2 regions of the Bacillus sp. 11B20 genome follow, and region 2 is predicted to be linked to the other one. Evidence: riboswitches for the same ligand, from Rfam matches in the RefSeq annotation. Region 2 holds a riboswitch; the other holds the start of a gene.
What was found. Region 2 has a riboswitch for lysine ahead of ACN6NB_RS15365 (amino acid permease). Riboswitches for the same ligand answer to the same signal wherever they lie in the genome.
Positions count from the first base shown of each region.

Region 1: linked by a shared signal. The riboswitch ahead of ACN6NB_RS12880 (aspartate kinase) and the one ahead of ACN6NB_RS15365 (amino acid permease) in region 2 are both predicted to bind lysine.

Region 1 covers NZ_JBLZWZ010000008.1:667,595-679,977, reverse strand. The annotation lists gene uvrC (excinuclease ABC subunit UvrC) at 1-1,644, shown strand, start outside; lysine riboswitch at 1,706-1,883, shown strand; gene ACN6NB_RS12880 (aspartate kinase) at 2,017-3,252, shown strand; gene ACN6NB_RS12875 (YslB family protein) at 3,408-3,851, opposite strand; gene ACN6NB_RS12870 (succinate dehydrogenase cytochrome b558 subunit) at 4,135-4,743, shown strand; gene sdhA (succinate dehydrogenase flavoprotein subunit) at 4,781-6,541, shown strand; gene sdhB (succinate dehydrogenase iron-sulfur subunit) at 6,543-7,307, shown strand; gene ACN6NB_RS12855 (acyl-CoA thioesterase) at 7,429-7,890, shown strand; gene ACN6NB_RS12850 (biotin--[acetyl-CoA-carboxylase] ligase) at 7,969-8,688, shown strand; gene ACN6NB_RS12845 (2-methylaconitate cis-trans isomerase PrpF family protein) at 8,716-9,846, opposite strand; gene ACN6NB_RS12840 (LysR family transcriptional regulator) at 9,983-10,843, shown strand; gene ACN6NB_RS12835 (CitMHS family transporter) at 10,997-12,313, shown strand.
Region 2 covers NZ_JBLZWZ010000009.1:225,875-238,257, forward strand. The annotation lists gene ACN6NB_RS15335 (HAMP domain-containing sensor histidine kinase) at 1-1,723, opposite strand, end outside; gene ACN6NB_RS15340 (response regulator transcription factor) at 1,727-2,449, opposite strand; gene ACN6NB_RS15345 (ABC transporter ATP-binding protein) at 2,624-3,439, opposite strand; gene ACN6NB_RS15350 (FecCD family ABC transporter permease) at 3,460-4,482, opposite strand; gene ACN6NB_RS15355 (FecCD family ABC transporter permease) at 4,483-5,535, opposite strand; gene ACN6NB_RS15360 (iron-hydroxamate ABC transporter substrate-binding protein) at 5,795-6,733, shown strand; gene ACN6NB_RS15365 (amino acid permease) at 6,769-8,175, opposite strand; lysine riboswitch at 8,367-8,545, opposite strand; gene sspJ (small acid-soluble spore protein SspJ) at 8,668-8,811, opposite strand; gene ACN6NB_RS15375 (MarR family winged helix-turn-helix transcriptional regulator) at 8,893-9,321, opposite strand; gene ACN6NB_RS15380 (metal-dependent hydrolase) at 9,493-9,978, shown strand; gene ACN6NB_RS15385 (LTA synthase family protein) at 10,102-11,952, shown strand; gene modA (molybdate ABC transporter substrate-binding protein) at 12,069-12,383, shown strand, end outside.

The DNA.
Region 1 (12,383 bases), on a different contig from region 2:
TATTTCACTGGATCACATGACGCCAAAACGCAGCGGCTTGTCAGTGAAATTGAAGACTTTGAATACATTGTCACCTCTTCTAATATCGAGGCGCTCATTTTAGAGCTGAATTTAATCAAAAAATATGACCCAAAATACAATGTCATGCTCAAGGATGACAAGACGTATCCATTTATAAAAATTACGAATGAACGCCACCCTAAGCTGATCGTCACCCGCAATGTAAAAAAGGACAAAGGGAAATATTTCGGTCCATACCCAAACGTACAAGCAGCACGAGAAACGAAAAAGCTGCTCGACCGCTTATATCCCCTGAGAAAATGCGCCACTCTTCCTGACCGTGTCTGCCTTTATTATCATCTTGGGCAATGTCTTGCACCATGTGTGTATGACATTTCCGAGGAAACGAATAAGCAGCTCGTGGACGAAATCACAAGGTTTCTAAACGGAGGACATCAGCAAATCAAAAAAGAACTGACCGAAAAGATGCAGGAAGCTGCTGAAAATTTAGAGTTTGAACGGGCAAAAGAACTGAGAGACCAAATCGCTTATATCGACTCAACGATGGAAAAACAGAAAATGACGATGAGTGATTTATCAGATCGAGATGTCTTTGCCTATGCCTATGATAAAGGCTGGATGTGTGTCCAAGTTTTCTTTATCAGACAGGGGAAATTGATTGAACGTGATGTCAGCCTGTTCCCTATGTATCAGGACCCTGAGGAAGAGTTCCTTACGTTTATGGGGCAATTTTATGAAAAGAACAACCATTTTCTGCCGAAGGAAATTTTGGTACCGGACAGTGTCGATCAAGAGATGATTGAGCAATTACTTGAGACAAACGTTCACCAGCCGAAAAAAGGAAAGAAAAAGGATTTACTTTTACTTGCCCATCAAAATGCCAAAATCGCCTTAAAAGAAAAGTTTTCGCTCATTGAGCGTGATGAAGAGCGGACAATTGGTGCGGTGAAGCAGCTTGGGGATGCGCTTAATATTTATATGCCGTACAGAATTGAGGCGTTTGATAACTCCAATATTCAAGGAGCAGACCCGGTTTCTGCCATGGTTGTCTTTCAGGACGGGAAGCCATATAAAAAGGAATACCGAAAATACAAAATTAAAACCGTCTCAGGACCAGATGATTATGCATCCATGCGTGAAGTCATTAGAAGACGATATACCCGCGTGTTAAAGGATGAACTGCCGCTGCCAGATTTAATTTTAATTGACGGAGGAAAAGGACAGATCAACGCAGCCATCGATGTGCTTGAAAATGAATTGAATCTGTCTGTCCCAGTCGCAGGTCTTGTAAAAGATGAAAAACACCGGACTTCAAATCTCATGATGGGAGATACACTTGAAATTGTTGCGCTGGAGCGAAATAGCCAGGCTTTTTACTTGTTGCAGCGCATTCAAGATGAAGTGCACCGGTTCGCCATTAGCTTTCACCGGCAGCTGCGCGGAAAAAATGCATTCCAGTCTATTTTAGACGATGTACCAGGTATCGGAGAGAAGCGTAAAAAGCAGCTCCTCAAACATTTTGGCTCTGTGAAAAAGATGAAAGAAGCCTCTATCCAAGAATTTCAGGAAGCGGGCATTCCGAAACAAACGGCCGAACTTTTAATGGAGGCATTAAAAAAATAGATTGTACTTTTCTAAAAAGTTTGTTAAGATGTGACTAATTTAATAAATGAACGTGTTGTTTGTTGAAGATAGAGGTGCGAACTTCAAGAGTAGGCCTTCAGAGATCGATGGGATCTAAGAAGGGGGCTGAAAGGGGAGCGTCGCCGAAGTGAATAAAATCCACTCATTTTATTCGCTGGCTGTACATTGAAGAAATGTAGGGCTGTCAAGAATTCATTTCTTGGAGGGCTATCTCATTGTTTGCATCGTTTAATGATGATTTTAAAGCAATGGGAGATTTGTTCTCTCATTGCTTTTTTATTTGCAGTGAGCGGACAGTCTCCAAAGCAGCCTCTTCTCTCACACGTGAACTTTTGAAAAAGGGTGGTAGACATGGGACTAATTGTACAAAAATTTGGCGGAACTTCCGTTGGGTCAACAGAAAAAATTCGCAATGCCGCAGAGAGAGTGATCGCTGAACGCGAGGCAGGACATGATGTGGTTGTGGTTGTATCAGCGATGGGTAAATCAACAGATGTTCTAGTAGACCTAGCGAAAGAACTTACAGACGATCCAAGCAAAAGAGAAATGGATATGCTGCTCGCAACTGGTGAACAGGTGACCATTTCATTATTAGCGATGGCGCTCCAAGCAAGAGGCTATGATGCCATTTCCTTTACAGGCTGGCAGGCTGGTATGAAAACAGAGCATGTACACGGAAATGCAAGAATCGTGGACATTGATGAAGCAAGAATAAAAGAGGAATTAAGTGAGGGGAAAGTCGTTGTTGTGGCAGGCTTCCAAGGAATTGCAGATGACTTACATATCACAACACTTGGACGCGGAGGATCAGATACGACTGCTGTGGCACTGGCTGCCGCCCTAAAAGCTGATAAATGTGATATTTACACAGATGTACCAGGTGTGTTTACGACAGATCCGCGTTATGTACCATCTGCGCGGAAACTTGCAGGTATTTCATACGATGAGATGCTTGAGCTGGCTAATTTAGGAGCTGGTGTCCTTCATCCAAGAGCTGTTGAATTTGCTAAAAATTATCAAGTCCCGCTAGAAGTCCGTTCTAGTATTGAAAATGAATCGGGTACGTTAATTGAGGAGGAATCATCCATGGAACAAAATTTAGTCGTCAGAGGCATTGCGTTTGAAGATCAGATTACACGTGTGACAGTATGCGGGCTTTCAAGCGGTCTCACAACATTATCGACCATTTTTACGACGCTTGCGAAACAGAATATCAATGTTGATATCATCATTCAGTCTGTCACAAGCACCAATCAGACGTCGATCTCTTTCTCTGTGAAAACGGATGATTTGTCCAAAACAGTTGAAGTATTAGAAGAATATAAAGGGGCGCTTGGCTACGAGCAGATTGAGACAGAAAGCAAATTAGCGAAAGTATCCATTGTGGGATCTGGAATGGTCTCAAATCCAGGCGTAGCTGCTGAAATGTTCGCTGTGTTAGCGCAAAAAGACATTCAAGTGAAAATGGTCAGTACGTCTGAAATCAAAGTCTCAACGGTGGTCGGCCGTGATGATATGGTCAAAGCGGTAGAAGCGCTGCATGATGCGTTTGATTTATCAAAGGTGAGCGCAGCTGCTCACTCTTAAAAAGGTAAAGAGGTGACCTCATGAAAGAGGATCGCCTCTTTTTTCTATATGGAATCGGCTGAAACGGACGTAAACCCATTCATTAAGTATGCTATGATAGATGTAGACATATAAAAAAGGCGTGACCTGAAGTCCGCGCCCTTTTATCAAGAGGATTAGCTAGGGTCTCTTAAATCCCATTTAACGGTTAAAATGACTTTCTCAGCACGCTTTTTCACTTGTTCATAGGATTCAGCCACGTGCTCATTTAGAAGCTGAATTTGTTCAGCAATAAAACCCGCTTCCATCTGAAAGCATGGCTCCTTTTGATAGGTGAGTCGATTGGATACTAGTGGACCTTCGAGCTCAAACTCAATTTCCTGTTTTTTCGAATGGACCATTGTGAGAGTCCCCCATCCGGCATCATGGAAAAATTCGGGGATCTTTTCCCATGACTCTTGAGGAAATTTACGAGCAAGCAGTTTACCCGCAAAATACATCATAGATGAATGGTCCTGACCAAGAATATCAGGCAGCAGAACTTCGCGTATCAGCTCGTAGGCAAATCCATTGACTTCAATTTCTTTTAGCTGTTCTAAGTTAGATTCGAATTTATTCATTGTACGGCTCCCCTCTTTCAACAATTTATTATAGCTTATGTGGGCATATGATGACAGAGTTTTCCCTGAAGTCTAAGAAATTCTTATTGTAGTAAAACGAATTTTGATTTAAAACTTTTAAATTTCGGAAAATTTTAATTTATGTACGCGGTTTCTTGACGCTTTTTTGACATAGGAGTAAAATGAAATTGTCAATAAATTTGAATAAAGTGCTTACAATTGAAAGAAGCGGGGGTAAGACAATTTTCAAGCAATTGCACTTTTTTTACTAGGGGGTAAAGTAATGTCGGGGAACAAAGAATTTTTTTATCGGAGATTGCATTCTTTGCTTGGCGTCATTCCGGTCGGTCTATTTTTAGTACAGCACTTAGTGATTAACCACTTTGCGACGGATGGACCAGAGGCGTTTAACAAAGCTGCACACTTTATGGAACAGCTGCCATTCAGGTACGCACTTGAGCTGTTCGTGATTTTCTTACCACTGATCTATCATGCTGTTTATGGGGTGTACATAGCCTTTACGGCACAAAACAACACGTCTCGCTTCAGTTACTTAAGAAACTGGTTGTTCAGACTGCAAAGGATTTCAGGTATCATCACATTGATTTTTATCACTTGGCACGTATGGGAAACACGCATTCAAGCTCAGCTTGGAGCTGAAGTCAACTACGACATGATGGCGAATATTTTAAGCTCTCCATTTATGCTAGGTTTCTATATTGTCGGCGTTTTATCTACTATTTTCCACTTTGCTAATGGCTTGTGGTCATTTGCTGTCAGCTGGGGAATTACGGTTTCACCACGCTCACAAAGAATCTCCACATTTGTGACATTAGGTATATTTATAGCGCTTTCATATGTAGGGCTAAGAGCAATTTTCGCTTTTGTTTAAGAGGAAATAGATTAGTAGAAGAGGGAGAGGGGCTACAATGAGTAATTCTAGCATCATCGTTGTCGGAGGCGGCTTAGCTGGTCTCATGGCAACTATTAAAGCAGCAGAAGCGGGAACAGCTGTTCAACTATTTTCAATCGTACCTGTGAAACGTTCGCATTCTGTATGTGCACAGGGCGGAATCAACGGAGCGGTCAATACAAAAGGTGAAGGGGATTCACCTTATGAGCATTTTGATGACACGGTATACGGCGGAGATTTCTTAGCCAACCAGCCGCCAGTAAAGGCAATGTGTGAAGCAGCGCCGTCCATTATCCACTTACTTGATCGTATGGGTGTTATGTTTAATAGAACACCAGAGGGATTATTGGACTTCCGCCGCTTCGGGGGAACACAGCACCACCGTACAGCGTTTGCTGGAGCTACAACAGGCCAGCAGCTATTATACGCACTGGATGAGCAGGTTCGCCGCTATGAAGTAGCAGGACTTGTCACAAAATATGAAGGCTGGGAATTCCTTGGCGCTGTTTTAGATGACGAGGAAGTATGCCGCGGGATTGTCGCACAGAACTTAACGACAATGGAAATTCAATCCTTCCGTTCAGATGCGGTTATCATGGCAACAGGCGGCCCTGGAATCGTGTTCGGTAAATCAACGAACTCCATGATTAACACTGGATCTGCTGCATCTATCGTTTATCAGCAAGGTGCGCATTATGCAAATGGAGAATTCATTCAAATTCACCCAACAGCGATTCCAGGAGATGACAAGCTTCGTCTCATGAGTGAATCAGCTCGTGGTGAGGGCGGACGTGTTTGGACATATAAAGACGGGAAGCCTTGGTACTTCCTTGAAGAAAAATACCCAGCATACGGGAACCTTGTACCGCGTGACATCGCAACGCGTGAAATCTTTGACGTATGTGTCGAGCAAAAGCTTGGCATCAACGGAGAGAACATGGTATATCTCGATCTTTCTCATAAAGATCCTAAAGAGCTTGATATTAAGCTTGGCGGAATCATTGAAATCTATGAAAAATTCATGGGTGATGACCCGCGTAAGCTTCCGATGAAAATCTTCCCAGCTGTTCATTACTCAATGGGCGGATTATGGGTCGATTATGATCAAATGACGAATATCAAAGGTCTGTTCGCTGCCGGAGAATGTGATTACTCGATGCACGGCGGAAACAGACTTGGTGCAAACTCACTTCTTTCTGCGATTTACGGCGGAATGGTCGCTGGACCAAATGCAGTGAAGTACATTAGCGGTCTTGAGAAATCTGCGGAAGACCTATCTTCTGCAACATTTGACAGCGCTGTGAAGAAAGAGCAGGAGAAATGGGACAACATCCTCAGCATGGACGGAACAGAAAATGCATACGTGCTTCATAAAGAGCTTGGAGAATGGATGACGGATAACGTTACAGTGGTTCGTTACAATGACAAACTCTTAAAAACAGATCAGAAGATCGAAGAACTAATGGAGCGCTACAAGAAGATCAACATCAACGATACCGCATCATGGAGCAACCAAGGCGCTGCCTTCACGCGTCAGCTTGACAACATGCTTCAGCTGGCAAGAGTCATTACGATCGGGGCATATAACCGGAATGAAAGCCGAGGCGCACACTATAAACCGGAATTCCCAGAAAGAAACGATGAAGAATTCCTTAAAACAACGATGGCTACGTTCAAAGGGAAAAATCAAAAGCCTGCATTCCACTATGAGGACGTCGATGTATCGTTAATTGCACCTCGTAAACGAGATTACTCGAAGAAAAAGGTGGAGAAATAAGATGAGTGAAAAAAACACAATTCAATTCATTATCACGCGTCAAGATACAGCAGATGGAAAGCCTTATGATGAAGAATTCGAAATCCCTTACCGCCCAAATATGAACGTCATTTCTGCACTCATGGAAATTAGACGTAACCCGGTCAATAAACAAGGTGAAAAAACAACGGCGATCAACTGGGATATGAACTGTCTTGAAGAGGTGTGCGGAGCTTGCTCTATGGTCATTAATGGAAAACCGCGCCAGTCATGTACAGCCCTGATTGATAAGTTAGATCAGCCGATCCGTCTTCAGCCGATGAAGACATTCCCAGTCGTGAGAGACTTGCAGGTTGATAGAAGCCGTATGTTCAACTCCTTGAAAAAAGTAAAAGCATGGGTGCCGATCGATGGCACATATGATCTTGGACCTGGACCAAGAATGCCTGAGAAAAAACGTCAATGGGCGTATGAGCTTTCAAAATGCATGACATGTGGTGTCTGCCTTGAAGCTTGTCCAAACGTGAATGATAAGTCTTCCTTTATGGGCCCTGCACCGCTTTCACAAGTACGTCTATTTAACGCACACCCGACAGGTGCGATGAATAAGTCTGACCGTCTAGAAGAAATTATGGGTGACGGCGGTCTTGCGAACTGCGGGAACTCTCAAAACTGTGTGCAGGCTTGTCCGAAAGGAATCCCGCTGACAACGTCAATTGCAGCACTTAACCGAGATACAACATTACAAGCTTTCCGTAACTTCTTCGGAAGCGATCACGCAGAATAACATCACATTCAGTCCTCTTTGCCAATCATGATGAGTGTTTACAAGAGGCTGGGTGGAACACAAAATAAACGCCTCTTCCAATATGGGAGAGGCGTTTATTGATGAATAAGGAGATGATAAAGTGAGACTTCCGTCATATATTGAAGAACCGTTTGAAGAGTGGAGGGCATCCTTTCGATTTTATGTCGAAACGACTGTCCGTTTCTCAGAAACGGATATGTTCGGCCATATGAACAATGTCACCCCATTTGTGTATTTTGAAGAAGCACGTATTGCCTTTTTTCAAAAAACAGGAATTGTGGATAAACGAATGAAACGTGTGAAAGAGACGATTACAGTCGTGGCAAACCTGCAATGTGATTACATCAAACAGGTGGAGATAGGGGAGCGGCTTCGTGTGTATGTAAAGCCGGAAAAAGTCGGGTCAAGCTCACTTATTCTTCATTATTTAGGAGAAAACGAGCAGCAGGAACCATGCTTTACAGGCTCAGTCACCATGGTCCAAATTAATAAAGAAACAGGTGCTCCTGTTCCATTTACAGAGGAAGAAAAAGAGACATTTCAAGCTCAGCGAAATGGGTAGTATGCAGCCTCATCAACGTATAAGCTTCATTTTGTTATAATAAAAAGACCATATCAAGAAGAAACAAAAGGAGAACACATGAAGATTTTTCAATATGACACCATTGATAGTACAAATAATGAAGCGAAAAGGCTCATTCAACAAGGAGAAAAACCCTCATTTGCTGTCTATGCACATCAGCAGACAGCAGGAAGAGGCAGGCTAGGCAGGCCGTGGGAAACGCCTGCAGGAAATGTCGCTGTGACCATGACAGTTTTGCCGCCAGAAGAACTCTCCACCCAGTCAACGATTGCTCCGCTGACGGCACTAGCGATCTACGATGTACTTAAACCTCTCATAAGGGCTGAGGATCAGCTGGCGATTAAATGGCCAAACGATATTCTCATCAATGAAGCAAAGGTATCAGGCACATTGATTGAAGCGGACCGTACAGCCATTTATATCGGGGTTGGCATCAATGTGAAGACAAAGCCAGAGCATGTTCCGTACAAAACCATTTGCCTATCAGAGCTTACAGAGGTGAATGCCGATCAGCTTGTGAAGGAACTTGCAGCCGCTTTTGAAAAATATCATACACGCTGGAAGAACGAAGGGTTTGAAGCACTCACTGCCCTCTACAACAAACGGTTATATCGTCTTCATAAACCGCTGCGGATTTCGTTAGACCGTGAAAAACAAACATGGGAAGAGGGTATTTGCTGCGGGGTCAACCACAACGGTCATCTCCAGCTAAAAGATGAGAAAGGGCAGATAAAAGCTCATTCGGCCGGAGATATAGATGCACCGCTACAGCATTAAAAAAAGCAGACGAGAACATCGTCTGCTTTAAGCTTCTCTTTTAATCTGAGGCTGAATCACATAATCTTGTTTTGTGAAGACAACTCCGTCTAGAATTTCTCTTGCGGTTCGAATAACTTTGACTCTGTTTTCAGAGATGTCAATTTCAGTTTGCATAATACCAGCAGGATGCCCAATTCGAAGGGTGTCATCTTTTCCTTGAAACAGCTGAGAAGGAAGCGTTTCATCTAAGAAACAGCTGGCTGTCACACAGACAGAGCCGGTAATGGCAAGTGCTTGGTGCGGCCGTTGCATCGATAGCATACGAACGATAATGTCCATATCTTCTGCTCGTCTCAAGATGCCATTTGTATCTACATAATCAGTAGGCTCGCTAATGAGCGCAAGCTTTGGAACAGCTGGAGACTGTAATGTGGCCATTTCTTTTGGTGCAAAATGACACATTTCAGCAGCAAGGGAACGAATTTCTTCTAAATCATCCAGTAATTCGTCTGTAAACTCTTCAGGCAATTCAGTTCCTTTTAATTGAATATCTTTCGCGCGAATAAAGGCAATTGGGTTTGCAATGTCAACGATCGAGATTGGAATCTCCCCAAACTTTGTTTGAATCGTATCAATTTTGTTTCCAGTCGGAAAGGTTTTACCTGTGACAGCGCCTTCAGGTTTCTCAAAGGATAAATAAATGGGAGAACCAGTTCCTTTTACGCCTGGAATTTCTGCCTGTCCTTCAAATTTTACTTCTCCATTTTCGACCTCGACCTCTGCCGTAATGACTTTATTTGTATTGGTATTGAGGATACGTACAGTCGTAATGGGCTCAACCGCTTGAACAAGTCCTTTAATGATCGCATACGGCCCAACGGCTGATGAGATGTTCCCGCAGTTTCCTTTAAAGTCGACATATCTCTCATTAATGCTGACTTGTGCAAATGTATAGTTCACATCCACATCCGGGCGTGTGGCTTTATCGATGATCGCCACTTTGCTTGTTAAAGAATTACCGCCGCCGATTCCATCGACCTGCAGCCGGTCAGGGCTGCCCATAATGTCTAATAGAAATGCTTCGAGCTCATCGTGTTCATATGGTGCATTGTTCGCGTGAATGAATACCCCTTTGCTTGTACCGCCTCGCATGATTGTGATTGGAACTTTTCTCATTACTCTCACCCTCAATTTTTTAATAAACTGTTTATCTAACCAAAATGGTAAAGTATAATAAGAAATAAGTTAAATACATTATTTTAAGAGAAATCAATAAAATTATTTTATAATTAGTAAAAAAGGAGGACAAACAATGGATGAAAAAGATTGGCGATTTTTAAAGGTACTTTATGAAGAAAAGAACATCACAAAAGCGGCAGAAAAATTATTTGTCTCTCAGCCTGCCTTAAGCTATCGATTGAAACAGCTTGAAGAGGAGTTTGATATGAAGCTTTTCTTTAAAAGAAAACGAGGAATTGAATTTACATCAGAGGGCGAATACTTGGCTAAATATGCAAATGACATGCTCAAACAGCTGCAGCAAACAAAAGATGGCATGCTCAATATGCAAAAAAAGGTCAAAGGGACGATCCGGTTAGGGGTCTCAAGTAACTTTGCCCAGTATAAACTGCCAGAAATATTAAAAGAATTTTCTAAGCAGTATCCACATGTTCAATTTATGGTCAACACAGGCTGGAGCACAAAGGTAATGGATTTATTAGGAACATCAAGTGTGCATTTAGGGATTTTAAGAGGCGATTATGACTGGAATGGAGAGCGTTTTTTGCTTGATAAAGAGCGTCTTTGCATCATTTCAAAATCAGAAATCCAGCTAAAGGATCTCCCGAATCTGCCGCTCATTGACTATCATACAGACAGTTCATTGAAACGGCTGATTAACAGATGGTGGCAGGAAACTTTCACAATGCCTCCGCTTGTCACGATGGAGACAGACCGTCAGGATACATCAAAAGAGATGGTGAAGCATGGTTTAGGCTATGCCATTGTCCCAGAAATTTGCCTCAGACCAAGTGATGAGTTATTTGTAAAAGGTCTTTCGTATAAAGATGGACAGCCTGTTTTAAGAGATACATGGCTCATGTACCAGCCAGACTCACTTCATTTGTCTGTTGTGAAAGCGTTCATTGAGTTTTTAAGAAATCAGCAAGGTTGATTATAAAAGGAATTTATTGAATATACGAAAAAATCGATATTTTCATTATAAAAAAAGCTATTATATCCTTGAAATAGAAAGCGCTAACATATAGATCGCAAGTGCAAGGGGGCGCTTGCAGATCATGTAAAGAAGAGGATGGAGGGATATAAAGTGCTAGCTATTTTAGGGATCTTGATGGTCTTGACATTTACATTTCTCATTATGACTAAACGTATGCATCCGGTGGTGGCTCTAACCGTTGTACCTATCATATTTGCATTGATCGGTGGCTTTAACAAAGGATTAGGGGACATGATGCTTGATGGACTGAAAACTGTTGCACCATCAGCTGCTTTATTGTTATTTGCGATTTTATTCTTCGGTGTCATGCTGGATGCTGGATTGTTTGATCCTCTGATTAAACTCATTCTACGTATTGTAAAAGGTGATCCTGTCAAAATTGCTTTTGGGGTAGCGATTTTGTCTATGCTTGTTGCATTAGATGGTGACGGAACAACAACGTATATGATTACCGTATCAGCTATGCTGCCACTTTTCTTAAGAATTGGGATGAACCCATTAATTTTAGGAACAATTTCATTATTATCATTAGGAATTATGAGCGGAATGACGCCATGGGGCGGTCCGGCTACTCGTGCTATCGCGGCGCTTGGATTAGATGCAGGCGAATTTTTCATTCCATTACTCCCAACGATGGTTGGAGGCGGTCTTTTTATACTTTTTACTGCTTACGTACTTGGAAAAAAAGAAAGAAAACGAATTGGGATTGCAGAAATTCAGTACAAAGAAGAGCCGTCCATTTCTCCTGAATTGGCTGCGTCAATTGAGGATGGAGTAGCCGATATCAAAAGGCCGAATCTGATTTGGATTAACTTCTTCCTTACAATTGCTGTCATGGTCACACTAGTCATGGATATCATCCCAATTCCTGTACTTTTCTTAATTGGATTTGTCATCGCTCTCATGATTAACTATCCAAAGGTTGAAGATCAGCGTGAGCGAATTTTATCGCATGCAGGAAACGCATTAACGGTTATCACACTTGTATTTGCAGCAGGAATTTTCACAGGGATCTTCTCAGGAACAAAGATGGTTGAGGCCATTGCCCATTTGGTCATTTACATGATTCCAGATTCCTACAGCTCATTTTTCCCGCTGATTGTTGCTTTGACGAGTATGCCATTTACATTTATTCTTTCAAATGATGCTTACTATTTCGGGGTGCTGCCGATCTTGGCTGAAGCCGGCGCAGCTTACGGGATTGATCCGGTGGAGATTGCACGTGCTTCTATCATAGGACAGCCTGTCCACTTACTGAGCCCACTTGTGGCTTCAACGCTGCTGCTTGTTGGTATGCTGAACAAAGATATTGGTGATTTGCAAAAATACGCACTCCTATGGACCGTGTTAACTGCCCTTTTTACAACACTTATTGCATTGTTAACAGGCGCCATTACAATCTTTTAAATACCACGTAAAAAAGGACGATGTCTCGGTGAGGAGACTCGTCCTTTTTTGCGTGGCTGAAAGCGCAGTA
Region 2 (12,383 bases):
TCGCAATAGTTGTTCCAGAGCCTAGTTCACTTTCAACTTGAATATCACCGTCATGCAGCAAGACGAGCTCTTTTGCTATCGCAAGCCCGAGACCAGTTCCGTTCGTTGGATCATTTGTATTTGTCCCTCTGTAGTAGCGGTTAAATAGGTGATCCACCGTTTCCTGTGCCATTCCGCGGCCATTGTCTTTCATTTCGATCCGAACTTCTTCATCTGTTTCAGATAAAACAGCTGTAATATGAGTGCCTTTTTCGTTATGCTTCACTGCATTCGCCAGCAGGTTCTCAATCACTCGTCTGAACCAGGCTTTATCGATCTCAAATATGACACCATCTGTTTGATCTTCAAAGGAGGATGGATAATCCTCAGATGAGGAGCTTCTTGAGAACTCATCCATAATGGAAGCTAAAAATTCACTGAGTTCAACCGGTTTACGATTAATAGGCAGGGCACCATTCTTCAATCGGTACGTGAGGTTTAAATCCTCAATCAGTGTCGACATGTATTCTGATTTCTCACGAATCACCTGTCCCATTTCCATGACTTCTTCTTTGGACCATTGATATTGATCGGATTCAAGCATGAGTCCATAGCCGTAAATCGTACTTAGAGGCGTTTTCAAATCATGAGACAATCCTGCAATCCATTCTTCCCTTGTGGTTTGAATTTTTCTTCGGTTTGCTTCATTCTCTTTTAATGTAAGCGTGAGCTGATCCATTGTTTTTAGGATATCCTCAAATAATCGGTATTCCCGCTTAATACGGCCTTTTTTATTTTTACTGAATGGAATTCCCTTTCTATTTGTTGGTTCCTGCAATTTATTTTTTGATAAGAAAATCAGCCAGCGAATAATGTGATAAATTGGCAGCCCATAGCGGTACGAATACCATAATGTCATAATAATAATAATGGTGAGTGCAAGACCTGCATTTAAGATAGTTGTATATTGATTTAAAGCGTCTGTCTCTTTATCGTAAAGTTCGTCTGGGCTGTATACTTTATTTGGTACAGAAACAATAATATACAGGTTTTTATTCACTTTCATATAAGACAGATCACTTCTAAACTCCCAAGGTTTCGATTGATACTTGAGCAGTTCAACATCTGTTACGTTATGTTTCAAATCGGTGTTGGCTCGAATGCCTTTTAAATATTTTCCTTCGTCATTGAACAAATGCACCGATCCATTCATTCTCTTCAAGAATTCTTTTGTTTCAACCGAATATTGAGATAGTGCAGCCAAATTCTTCTCGTGCTGCTTCAGATAATTGGCTACTTTTGTGCTGTTCGTTTTGAACCCATATAACACGATAAAGCTTTTTTGATCAATCTCAATTGGCCAGAAGTACATCTTATAATCTTTAAATTGTCTCTTTTCAAAAATCTTGATCATTTCATCCTTTTGATAGGATGTTGGAATGGTTTTAGGGCGATGATAACTATAAACGTTTTTCTTTTTCGAATCGATTACTTGTAGCCAGCCGTCTCGTTTTTTCACTGCTTGCTTGAGCTGATCGTCGGCTTCCATTTTTCCATCCTCGTTAAAATAAAGCCAGCTCATGAGTGTATCTCCATCAGCTTTTGTTAAACCGGTTTCAGCCATGTTCTCATAGTATTTTTTATAATATAAGTTATCAGAGAACGTATTCCCAATCATCAAAATGGCAATGACAATAAACATTTGTCCGACAAAGTGAAAGAAAAGTTTTGCTCGTAAATTCATAAACTATTGAAGAACCTTTGCAGGGTGTGGTATAAATTTATATCCCATACCACGGATCGTCACAATATATTCGGGCTGACTCGGATCTAACTCGATCTTTTCTCTCAACTTTCGAATATGAACCATGACAGTGTTGTTATCACCATATGACGGGACGCCCCATACTTTCTCATAAATTTGATCTTTTGAAAGAACCACATTCGGATGATCACAAAAGTACTTCAGCAAAGAAAGAAGCTGAGCAGAGCATGCCGTCACCTCTCCTCTTACTTTCAATTCGGCTGCATGAGGATGATAGGAGAAATGGGCATATTGATATTGGCTTTGAGTGTCTTCTTGTTCCTCCTGTAAGGAGATATATGTTCGGTTTAGATGAGCCTTAATTCTAGCCACTAGCTCAAGCGGATTAAATGGCTTCGTGATATAATCGTCTGCCCCCTGCGCAAAGCCCGTCAGTTTATCGACATCAGACGTTCTTGCAGTTAAATAAAAAATAGGCGCTTTCGTTACTTTTCTGATTTCAGGCAGAACGTCAAAGCCAGATTTACCGGGCATCATCACATCTAGAAGTAAGAGGTGGATGTCCTCGTTTTTGACAACATCTAATGCTTCATCTGCATGGTAGGCTTTATAAATATGCTTGAATCCTTCTTTTTTTAATACGCGTTCAACCATTTTCACAATTGCTTCTTCGTCATCTGCAATCAATATTTTTGCTGTTTCCACGCATCTCTTTCCTTTCTAGCTATGATCTCTAACCGTATATTACCATTGTCTAAAGTAAAAAAGTACCTCTTTTCTGCATAAAAGCGAAAAAAATCAACTGGAAAAAATAGTAGCACTAGGAAGTTTCAAACACGCAAAAAAACCCGGCATCTGCACCGAGTTCCTTTACATCTATTATACATTTACAGCTTCTAGCTTTCGTTCATGATTCATTAAATCATATGTTAAACAAATCGGCTTATTCGTTCTAGGATCAAGCACAATTTCTGCATCAATATGGAATACCTGACTGAGTACCTCTTTGGTCATGACCTCATGAGGCGTACCGTCTTTTATGACTTTCCCTTGATTGAGGGCAATCATGTAATGTGAAAAACGCGCCGCATGATTCAAATCATGGATGACCATCAACACAGTTCGCCCCTGCTCTCTATTTAAGCGTTCTAACAGCTGAAGAATCTCGAGCTGATGTGCAAGATCCAAATACGTCGTAGGTTCATCCAATAGGAGCAGCTCTGTTTCCTGGGCAAGTGCCATCGCAATCCATACTCGCTGGCGCTGTCCGCCGGAAAGTGCTTCAATTGGTCGATCATGAAAAGCGATCATTCCCGTTTCCTCAAGTGCCCATCTGATGATTCGTTTATCTTCATTTGATAAGCGACCAAACCCATTTTGATGTGGGAAACGTCCATATGACACAAGCTCATACACTGTCAGTCCACTAGGTGCTTCGGGTGTTTGCGGTAAGATCGCCATTTGTTTTGAAATTTCTTTTGTCGGCGTCTCATGGATAGCCTGGCCATTTAAATAAACAGCTCCTCGATTGGCCTTCATAATACGAGACATCGTTTTTAAAATGGTTGATTTCCCGCAGCCATTCGGTCCAATCAGTGTTGTCACCTTGCCTTTTGGGATACTGACATTCAAATCTTCTACAATCAAACGGTCTTGATAACCGATACAAAGCTTTTCTGTTTCGAGCGATTTCATATGTTGTCTCTCCTTCCTCATTAGTTCGATTTCATCAATAAGTAAATGAAGTAAGGTGCGCCTAAAGCAGAAACGACAAGGCCAACTGGCACTTCTGATGGTGCAAGTATGACGCGGCCAAGTGTATCCGCCAATAATAATAACAGCGCCCCAATTAACGCGGAGGCCGGTATCATTCCTTGATGCTTTGGCCCAACAAGCTTTCTCGCCAAGTGCGGTGCGGCTAACCCTAGGAAAGAAATACTCCCTGCAACAGCAACACTCGCACCAGCTAATGCAACGGCAATCAGCATGAACAAGCTTCTTTCTTTATGAACTGAAATACCCAATCCATAGGACAGCTGATCACCCAAATTCATGATATTTAAATAGCGTGATCTGACAATCGCGAATATAAGGAAAATCACCATCCATGGTAGAACAGACAGGACATACGTCCAGCTTGAGCCATAAATACTTCCAGATAACCACACGATGGCTTGGTTAAAATCATTTGGGCTCATTTTCAATTGAATGACCACAATCGCTGCTGAAAACGCAGCATTCACACCAATACCAGTTAAAATCAATCGAACAGGTGTGATGCCTTTTTTCCACGCTAACACATAGATGAGAAATGCAGCAAAGGCTGCACCTACGAACGCGAAAAGCGGCAGTACAAAAATCGTGAAATCACCTAAATTCGTCATCGTGCCTTGAAATGCAAAGATAAATAGCACAACGGCAAAGCCAGCGCCGGCATTGACGCCGAGAATACCTGGGTCAGCTAAACCATTTTGAGAAACGCCTTGCCAAATCGCGCCTGATACAGCGATAGAAGCACCGACAAGTAAAGCGATGACCATTCTTGGAAGTCGGAATTCGAATAATACGAGCTCATCCATCTCACTTCCGAATCCAAAAAGTGTTTTCAATGTATCCATCGGAGAGATCCGAATTTCTCCGGTATTTAAACTAATAAGGAACACAGCTACGATCGCGAAAAAGATCATGAGCATCGTTCGTTGATATTTCTTTTTCTTTGCTTGCTGCACCATTTCCATTTAGATTCCGCTCCTTTCACGTCTAGCTAAATATAAGAAGAAAGGAACGCCTATAATCGCCGTGATGGCACCGACTGGCGTTTCAAACGGAGCGTTGACCAGCCTCGCAGCAATGTCTGCATAAATTAACAAAGTGGCCCCTAAAATAGCGGAGCATGGGATAATCCAGCGGTAGTCCACTCCAACCAAGAATCGAGTGACATGAGGGATCACAAGCCCGATAAAACCAATAGAGCCCGCTACCGACACGGCAGCACCCGTTAAAAGAATAACAACCAATACGCCAAGCACCTTGACCGTTTTCGTATACTGTCCAAGTCCTTTCGCCAATTCTTCACCTAAGCTCAGAACCGTGATCGAACGGGCAAGGATCATTGCAATGATTAGTCCTGCAATGGCAACTGGAATGATGATATGAATGTTGCTCCAATTCACACCTGCCACTCCGCCAGCATACCAAAAGCTCATATCTTGAGCGACGTCAAAACGAATGGCAATGGCTGAAGAAATTGAGCTCAAAAGTGCTCCAACCGCTGTACCAGCTAGTGCGAGTTTAACCGGAGTCAGTCCCCCTTTTGACATAGTACCGACACCAAATACAATAGAGGCACCGAGTGCGGCTCCAACAAATGACCAAAGAATTAATGTGAAAGAAGATTGGCCAGGGAAAAATGCTAATGCAATGGCAATCGCAAATGCGGAGCCATTTGTCACACCCATAATCTCCGGTGACGCCAGCGCATTTCTTGTCATTCCTTGCATAATGGCACCTGATACGGCTAAAAAGGCACCGACGAGCGCGGCTCCAACTGTGCGCGGCAGCCTCAATTCCCGAATGATTTGATGTGAAGTTTCTTGTGGATCAAAATGAAAAACGGCTTCCCATACAGTCTGTAGATGAATGTTTGCCGCTCCTAATGATACCGATAAAAAAAGACCAAATGATAAAGCGATGATTCCTATGATGATAACAGCTGCTGTTCCAAAAGGCTTCGTGACAATATCGATCGTATCATCGCTGGCTGGCAGCTGTTTATTCGATTGTGAGCCCAAAACCAGTCTCTTCCTTTCCGTTCATGTTTATTCTTTATTAGTGATAATGATTATCAATCTCGAAGTCTAGTATATCACTTTCTTTTCTTTTTGAAATCATTGTTCTGATAAATTTCTTTATTTTCATCAAAAAACTGTGAGAATTTCATCATTTTTCTTTAGGCCTAAATTAGCCAATGCATTTTTGTTCCTATCATGTTACGATAAAAAATGAAATTGAGAATCATTATCAAGGAAAAATGAATAGGAGAGAACTTTTGTGAAAAAACGAACTGGATTTCTTTTGATTTCTTTATCGATTCTTATGATCTTTACAGCCGCTTGCGGCAGCACTTCAAATAAACAATCTGCAGCGAAAAAGAATGACATGATGACATATCAGGATGCAAAAGGTGAAGTGAAGCTTCCGAAAAATCCGAAACGAATAGTGCTTCTTGCAGAAAGCTATTACGGGGACCTCGTCACACTCGGCAAAACTCCGGTTGCTACAACATCACCCATCTTTAAAAACCCTTTTTATAAAGGGAAAACAGATGGAGTGGAAAATCTCGGAAGGACCCCATCGGTCGAAAAAGTAGCCGCTTCGAAGCCAGATATGATTATTGCTTGGGGGGAAGATGAGAAGTTTGATCAATACAAAAAAATCGCCCCAACTGTAGCGGTAAAATACAATCAATATTCTTTCAAAGACCAGCTAAAAGAATTCGGTAAAATGACAGGTACACCAAAAAAAGCAACAGAATGGATCACAAAATGGGATACCAAAATTGCTGAGGTGAAACCAAAGGTAACCAAAGCTGTTGGCAGCAAAACGGTCTCGATCGTATCGCCATTTGATAAAGGCATTTATATCTTCGGAAACACCTTTGCCCGCGGGGGCGAAATCATTTATGACGAGCTGAAATTAAAAGCACCGAAGGCTGTCAAAAAAGAAGCGATCGACAGCGGTGTTGGCTATGCGAATATTTCTCTTGAGAAGTTGCCAGAATTCGCAGGCGACTATATTTTCACAGGTCCATGGAGCGGCTCAAAAAGTAAAGGTGACCAAGTGTATCAAAGCAGCATTTGGACATCACTTCCTGCCGTCAAAAATAAACATGTATTCGAAATAGATCCAGTCGGTTTCTTCTTTAATGACCCAGTGTCACTAGAAGGTCAGCTAGAGTTTATTGTGGATCGATTGACATCTGCATCATAAAAAAACGTTTCTCCAGAGATGGAGAAACGTCTTCCTTATACCGTTCCTTTGGCAAATCCTTTTGACATGAATGGATAAAGCAAAATACCTACTAAGAATAGACCGATTCCAAGACCAAAAGTTTTCAAGTCGGCTGTTCCTGAAATAATGACCCAAGCTGAATACCCCATGGCAACAAGTGCAATGATGCCGTCTCTCGTTCGATTTCCTTTTTGAAGCTCATACGTGTCACCTTGCATAATGACCTTAAAGCTGTAGATGGAAGACACAATATACGGAATAAGATACGCAAGTGTCGCTGATGTAGTTAAAAAGGTAAAAGCTTCATTAATCGTACGTGACATCACAGAGAAGATAAACAGCTGTGACATAATATTTGTAACAGTCAAAGCGAAAGCAGGGCTTCCTTTTTTGTTTGTTTTTGCAAATACTGCTGGAAAATCACCAGCCTTTGCTGCTTGATACGGTACTTCTGAACCAAGTAAAATCCACCCAAGCATCGAACCAAACAAGCAAATAATCGCCAGCAGAGCCATGACAATTCCGCCAGCTGGCCCAATTATAAGCTGAAGCACGTCTACAAATGGTTTGTCAGAGCCTTGCAATTGATCGTGCGGCAGAACGCCCATCGTAATCAATGTGATAATCATGTAGATCGATAGTGCGATTAAAAGACCTGTAATGGTCGCACGTTTCACATCACGCTGTGAGGATGCTCTTCCTGATAAAATGACAGCTGATTCAATTCCAATAAATGCCCATAGTGTGGAAATAGCCGCATGATGAATTTGACCTCCAAGGCCAAGCACTCCTTCGCTGCCTGTTTCAACCGGGAAGTAGTAATGTTCAAATAATGCCGTTTGAAATGCAAATAATCCCGCAACAATAAAAAGGACGAATCCAAGCACCTTTGAAAAGGTCGTAATAAAATTCAATTTACTTGCAGCACTTAAGCTTGTAATTAAAATGGTATGTGTTCCCCATAGAAGAAGGGTACATACGATAAACGTCATGAGCTGACCAAGCGTGACCGCTTCTTTTCCAAAGGTAAAAACTTCAGTCTTCACTGTGAGAACCGGGAAAAAAGTCGTTAAATAACCAGCAAGACTTGTAATAATTGCGACATTACTAATCCAACTTGCCACCCAATATCCCCACACCATTGTAAATCCAGCTGCTTTCCCTTTTTTCGGATCTTTAAAAAGCGCCCTTGCATAACTTTGTGGTCCAGCTGTCAGCTGCGGCTTATGAATGGACAAATGCCCAAATACAAGCGCAATCATCAGCACACCGCCGCCTGTGACAAGCCATGCCATCGTCACACCTAAAGGACTTGCGTGCTGGGCAAGCGTACTTGGCAGCATAAAGATGCCTGAACCTACCATATTTCCGACGACAAAAGCCGTCAATAACCAAAAACCCCATTTTTTTGTCTGTTCCATTTCCGTACCTCCGTTTTATTCACTTTGGACCAGACCCGGCAGTATCTTCATTGATATATTTGTGAAGCAATGACTTGCATTCTTTATGTTCATAATGGATTACTTTTTAACAGCATACCCTTATTTTTGTGACTCAGAACATAAAAAAAAGCCTGAACAAAAGTCCATGCTTTTCAAAACATACACCTTGATCTCCGGATAGCCCTCCACGCTTCAAAGACGTGGCAGTCCTGCATTTATTCAATGCAGACCCAGCATAAAGAAAGTTGGAGCTCTCTCTACACTTCGGCGCTGATGCCTTTTTTCTCATGATCTACGATTCCATCTCTCCTATGAGTGACTCATCATCCGCGCAACCTCTACCTCACTGAGACATAGCGTGAGGATTTCTATTCATTTTTACTACACGAAGGTTATCAAACATTCTCACATCTGTCAAAGGTAAAAACATAGAAAAAAGGCAGAGAACTGTTTCTCTGCCCTATACCTTGCTTATTGATCGTTGTTTTTCTTCTTTTGTACAGCTTCCTGAAGCGGATCGCCTGCTAGCTCTTTACTTGCTTCCTCTAACAGCTGATCTACCTGCTGATGGTTTTTCTCACTTTTCGCTTTTTTATCCTTTTGGAAAAATGACATCGCTGTTTCCTCCCTTTTCATATAATGCGGTTGCCTGTTTAATTTGTGCTACAGCGCTCAGCATTATACAAGGGAAGAGGCTCAATCATCATGAAAGGTCTGCCTCATTTTTTGCAAGTACGACAGAAAGGTTTTTAAATCATCCTTTGTGAAGTCTGACATCATATGCTGAATCACCTTTCCGAAAAGACGAGTATGCTTTTCATAAATGGCCATCCCTTTTTCCGTGACTTCTAAACGGACAAGTGACGAATCGTCCTTGTCCCGTTCTCTTTGAATATAACCCTGCTCACATAATTTATTGAGTGCAATAGAGGCTGCACCAGGGTTTAAAGAGAGTCTTTGCTTCAGCTCTTCGGCATGTGATACTTTGCCTTGTATCAAAATAGAAAGAGCATATATCTGTGGGGGCGTGATGTCTTTCTCTAACTCAAGTAACTTGCGGTTTAATTTACGGCTGACTTCATAATGTACAAGAACAATTTCTTTTAAAATGTCTGCATTACCCATCCGAATCGCATCCTTATCGTTAGTATCAACATGACTTCCCCCTTATTATAGAATGTTTTTCCATTCAGCCAACCCTTTTGGCCTCTTTTTCTTTAGAAATAAGCCTTGCTGAATGAATCTACCCTTGATATAGTGAGTACTTGAACTAAAGATAGAACAGGAGTACGCATCATGACAGGAAAAACACACATCATGGGCGGAATTGCCGCCTCCACAGCCGTTGCCTACTATTATGGATTCGACCCAGTGACGATGGCTGCTGCTGGATCAGCAGGTGCTCTGATCCCTGATCTTTGCCATACAAAAAGTAAAATCGGCAGAAAATTCCCGCTGCTCTCGACACTGATCAGCAGTGTGTTCGGTCATCGCACATTTACACACAGTTTATTATTTTTGCTGATCATTTATTTTCTAGCAACAACATACATTCCAAATGACAGCCTAAGTATCGGTTTACTAGTCGGGATGGCAAGCCATCTCATTCTGGATGCAGGAACAGTGAATGGGATTAAATTTTTATTTCCGGCTTCCATTAAAGTGCGTCTTCCCTTCTATGTCAAAACAGGCAGCACAGGAGAACAAGTCGTACTAGCTGCTCTCACCGTCGTTACCTGCTATTACATCGCTGTCCTCTGCGGCATCTCCATCCCATTCTAATGAATCAGAAAGAGTTTTCCGAAAAACACAGGATATGAATTGATCATTCCTCATTTTTTTAGTAGGTTTAAGATAAGTGTTTTTGCCTTGCAGCTGAATACAGAATGGTGAGGAGCTACATAAATGAAAGCGTTTTTCAAAAATCACTGGTTTTTAGTGTACTCCATCCTCTTCATGTGGATGAAAACATACATCATTTATCAATTCGGATTTCACATACGAACGGCCAATCTGTTTCATGAATGGCTGCTTTTGATCAATCCACTTAGCTTTTTGCTCCCTTTGTTTGGGATTGCTCTTTTTTTAAATGAAACGAAACAAAAAGTATTTTTATTAACCGCAAATTTGATTTTGACGGCGATTCTCATATCGAATACGATCTTTTATGGATTTTATATTGATTTCATTACAATCCCTGTCTTATTTCAAGCGAAAAACATGGGAGATATGGGCAGCAGTATGACAGAATTGTTCCACCCGCTGTTTTTACTGATGCTCATTGATTTCGTGGTGCTGGCGTGGCTGTTAAAGCGCAAACCTTTAGCGCCAAAAGCCTCCTTTAAAACGATCAAAACATATTATGCGGTGTGCTGCAGCTTTCTATTGTTTCATGTCAGTTCAGCCATGATGGATCACCCTCGCTTTCTGACAAGCTCTTATGATCGAGAAGTGATTGTACGAAACCTTGGGCTGTTCCAGTTCCACCTGTATGACGGCGCTGCCCAAACAGCGCGTATTGGACAAAAAGCCTTTGCAGATGAAGATACACTTTCAACCGTAGCAAACTACACAAAGGCTGATTACAGTGCACCAAACGAAGAGTACTTTGGACTTGCTAAAGGCAGGAACGTTGTGTTCATTTCACTAGAATCAACACAGCAATTTGTCGTTGATCAAAAGGTGAATGGACAATACATCACCCCCTTTTTAAATCAACTTGCTAAAAAGAGTTTTTATTTTGATGAATTTTATCAGCAGACTGAGCAAGGAAAGACATCGGATTCAGAGTTTATTGTCGCAAATTCCCTCTACCCATCTAGCAGCGGCGCTGTCTTTTTCACAGCGAGTGACAACGAATACGACACGTTATACAAGCAGTTGAAAAAAGAGAACTATCAATCCGTCCAATTTCATGCGAATAATAAAACGTTTTGGAATCGTGATGTGATGTATGAGTCGTTTGGGATTGACCGCTTTTATGATGTCGATTCGTATCAGGTCAATGAACAGAATTCAACTGGCTGGGGCTTAAAGGATATTGACTTCTTTGACCAATCCATTGATTATTTAAAAAAGTTGAAGGCGCCTTATTACAGCACGTTTATTACCTTGACCAATCACTTTCCATTTGAAATCGATCCAAAGGATCAATTGATTGATGAATATGATTCGTCCAGCGCCATTTTAAACCGCTATGTGACGACCGTCCGCTATCAGGATGAAGCCATTAAGACATTTTTTGACCGCATGAAAGAAGAAGGACTGTATGAAAATACAATGTTTGTCCTCATGGGGGATCACTATGGTATCTCCGAGGCACATCATCAGGCAATGGCAGAGCTGCTCAAAAAAGATGAAATCACACCGTTTGATGCTGTGAAATTGCAGCGGGTGCCCTTTTTAATTTACATTCCGGGGGTCACAGATCAAGCACCGCAGACAATTTCTGAAACAGCTGGGCAAATCGACGTGAAACCGACACTCCTGCACTTACTCGGTATTGAAACGAAGGATGCCATTCAATTTGGCAATGACTTATTTTCAAACGAACGGACGCCTTTTGCTGTTTTGAGAAACGGGAACTTTATTACAGATGATTATCTCTATACAAAGAACACCTGCTATGATCAAAAAACAAAAGAACCTGTTGAACAGGATGAGGTGTGTCAGCCTTATATCGAAAAAGCCAATAAAGAACTTTCCTTATCAGACAAAGTGATCAATGGGAATTTGCTGCGTTTTTATCAGCATTAAAAAGTCGCCATCTGGCGGCTTTTTCTTTTCTCTTTTTACTGAAAGCCTATGAATGGTCAAATAAGTTTGCTTATAATATAGGATACATATGATATTGAATAATAAGAGGTGTGAACATGAAGTATGCGTTCTTCCCCATCATCGCCATCTGCTTGCTCCTGAGCGGGTGTCAAACAGAGATGAAGTCATCGGATACAAGCAAAAAAACAGAGCTTGTCATTTCAGCAGCGGCAAGTCTTCAAGATGCACTAAAGGAAATCGAATCCGCCTTTAATGATGAGCATCCGAATGTGACATTAACAAATAATTTCGGGTCATCCGGCGCATTGAAGCAGCAAATCGCACAAGGGGCAAAAGCAGATCTCTTTTTCTCAGCAGCTGAAGCGCCCTTTGATGAGCTTGTGCAATCTGGAGATATCGATCAACATTTT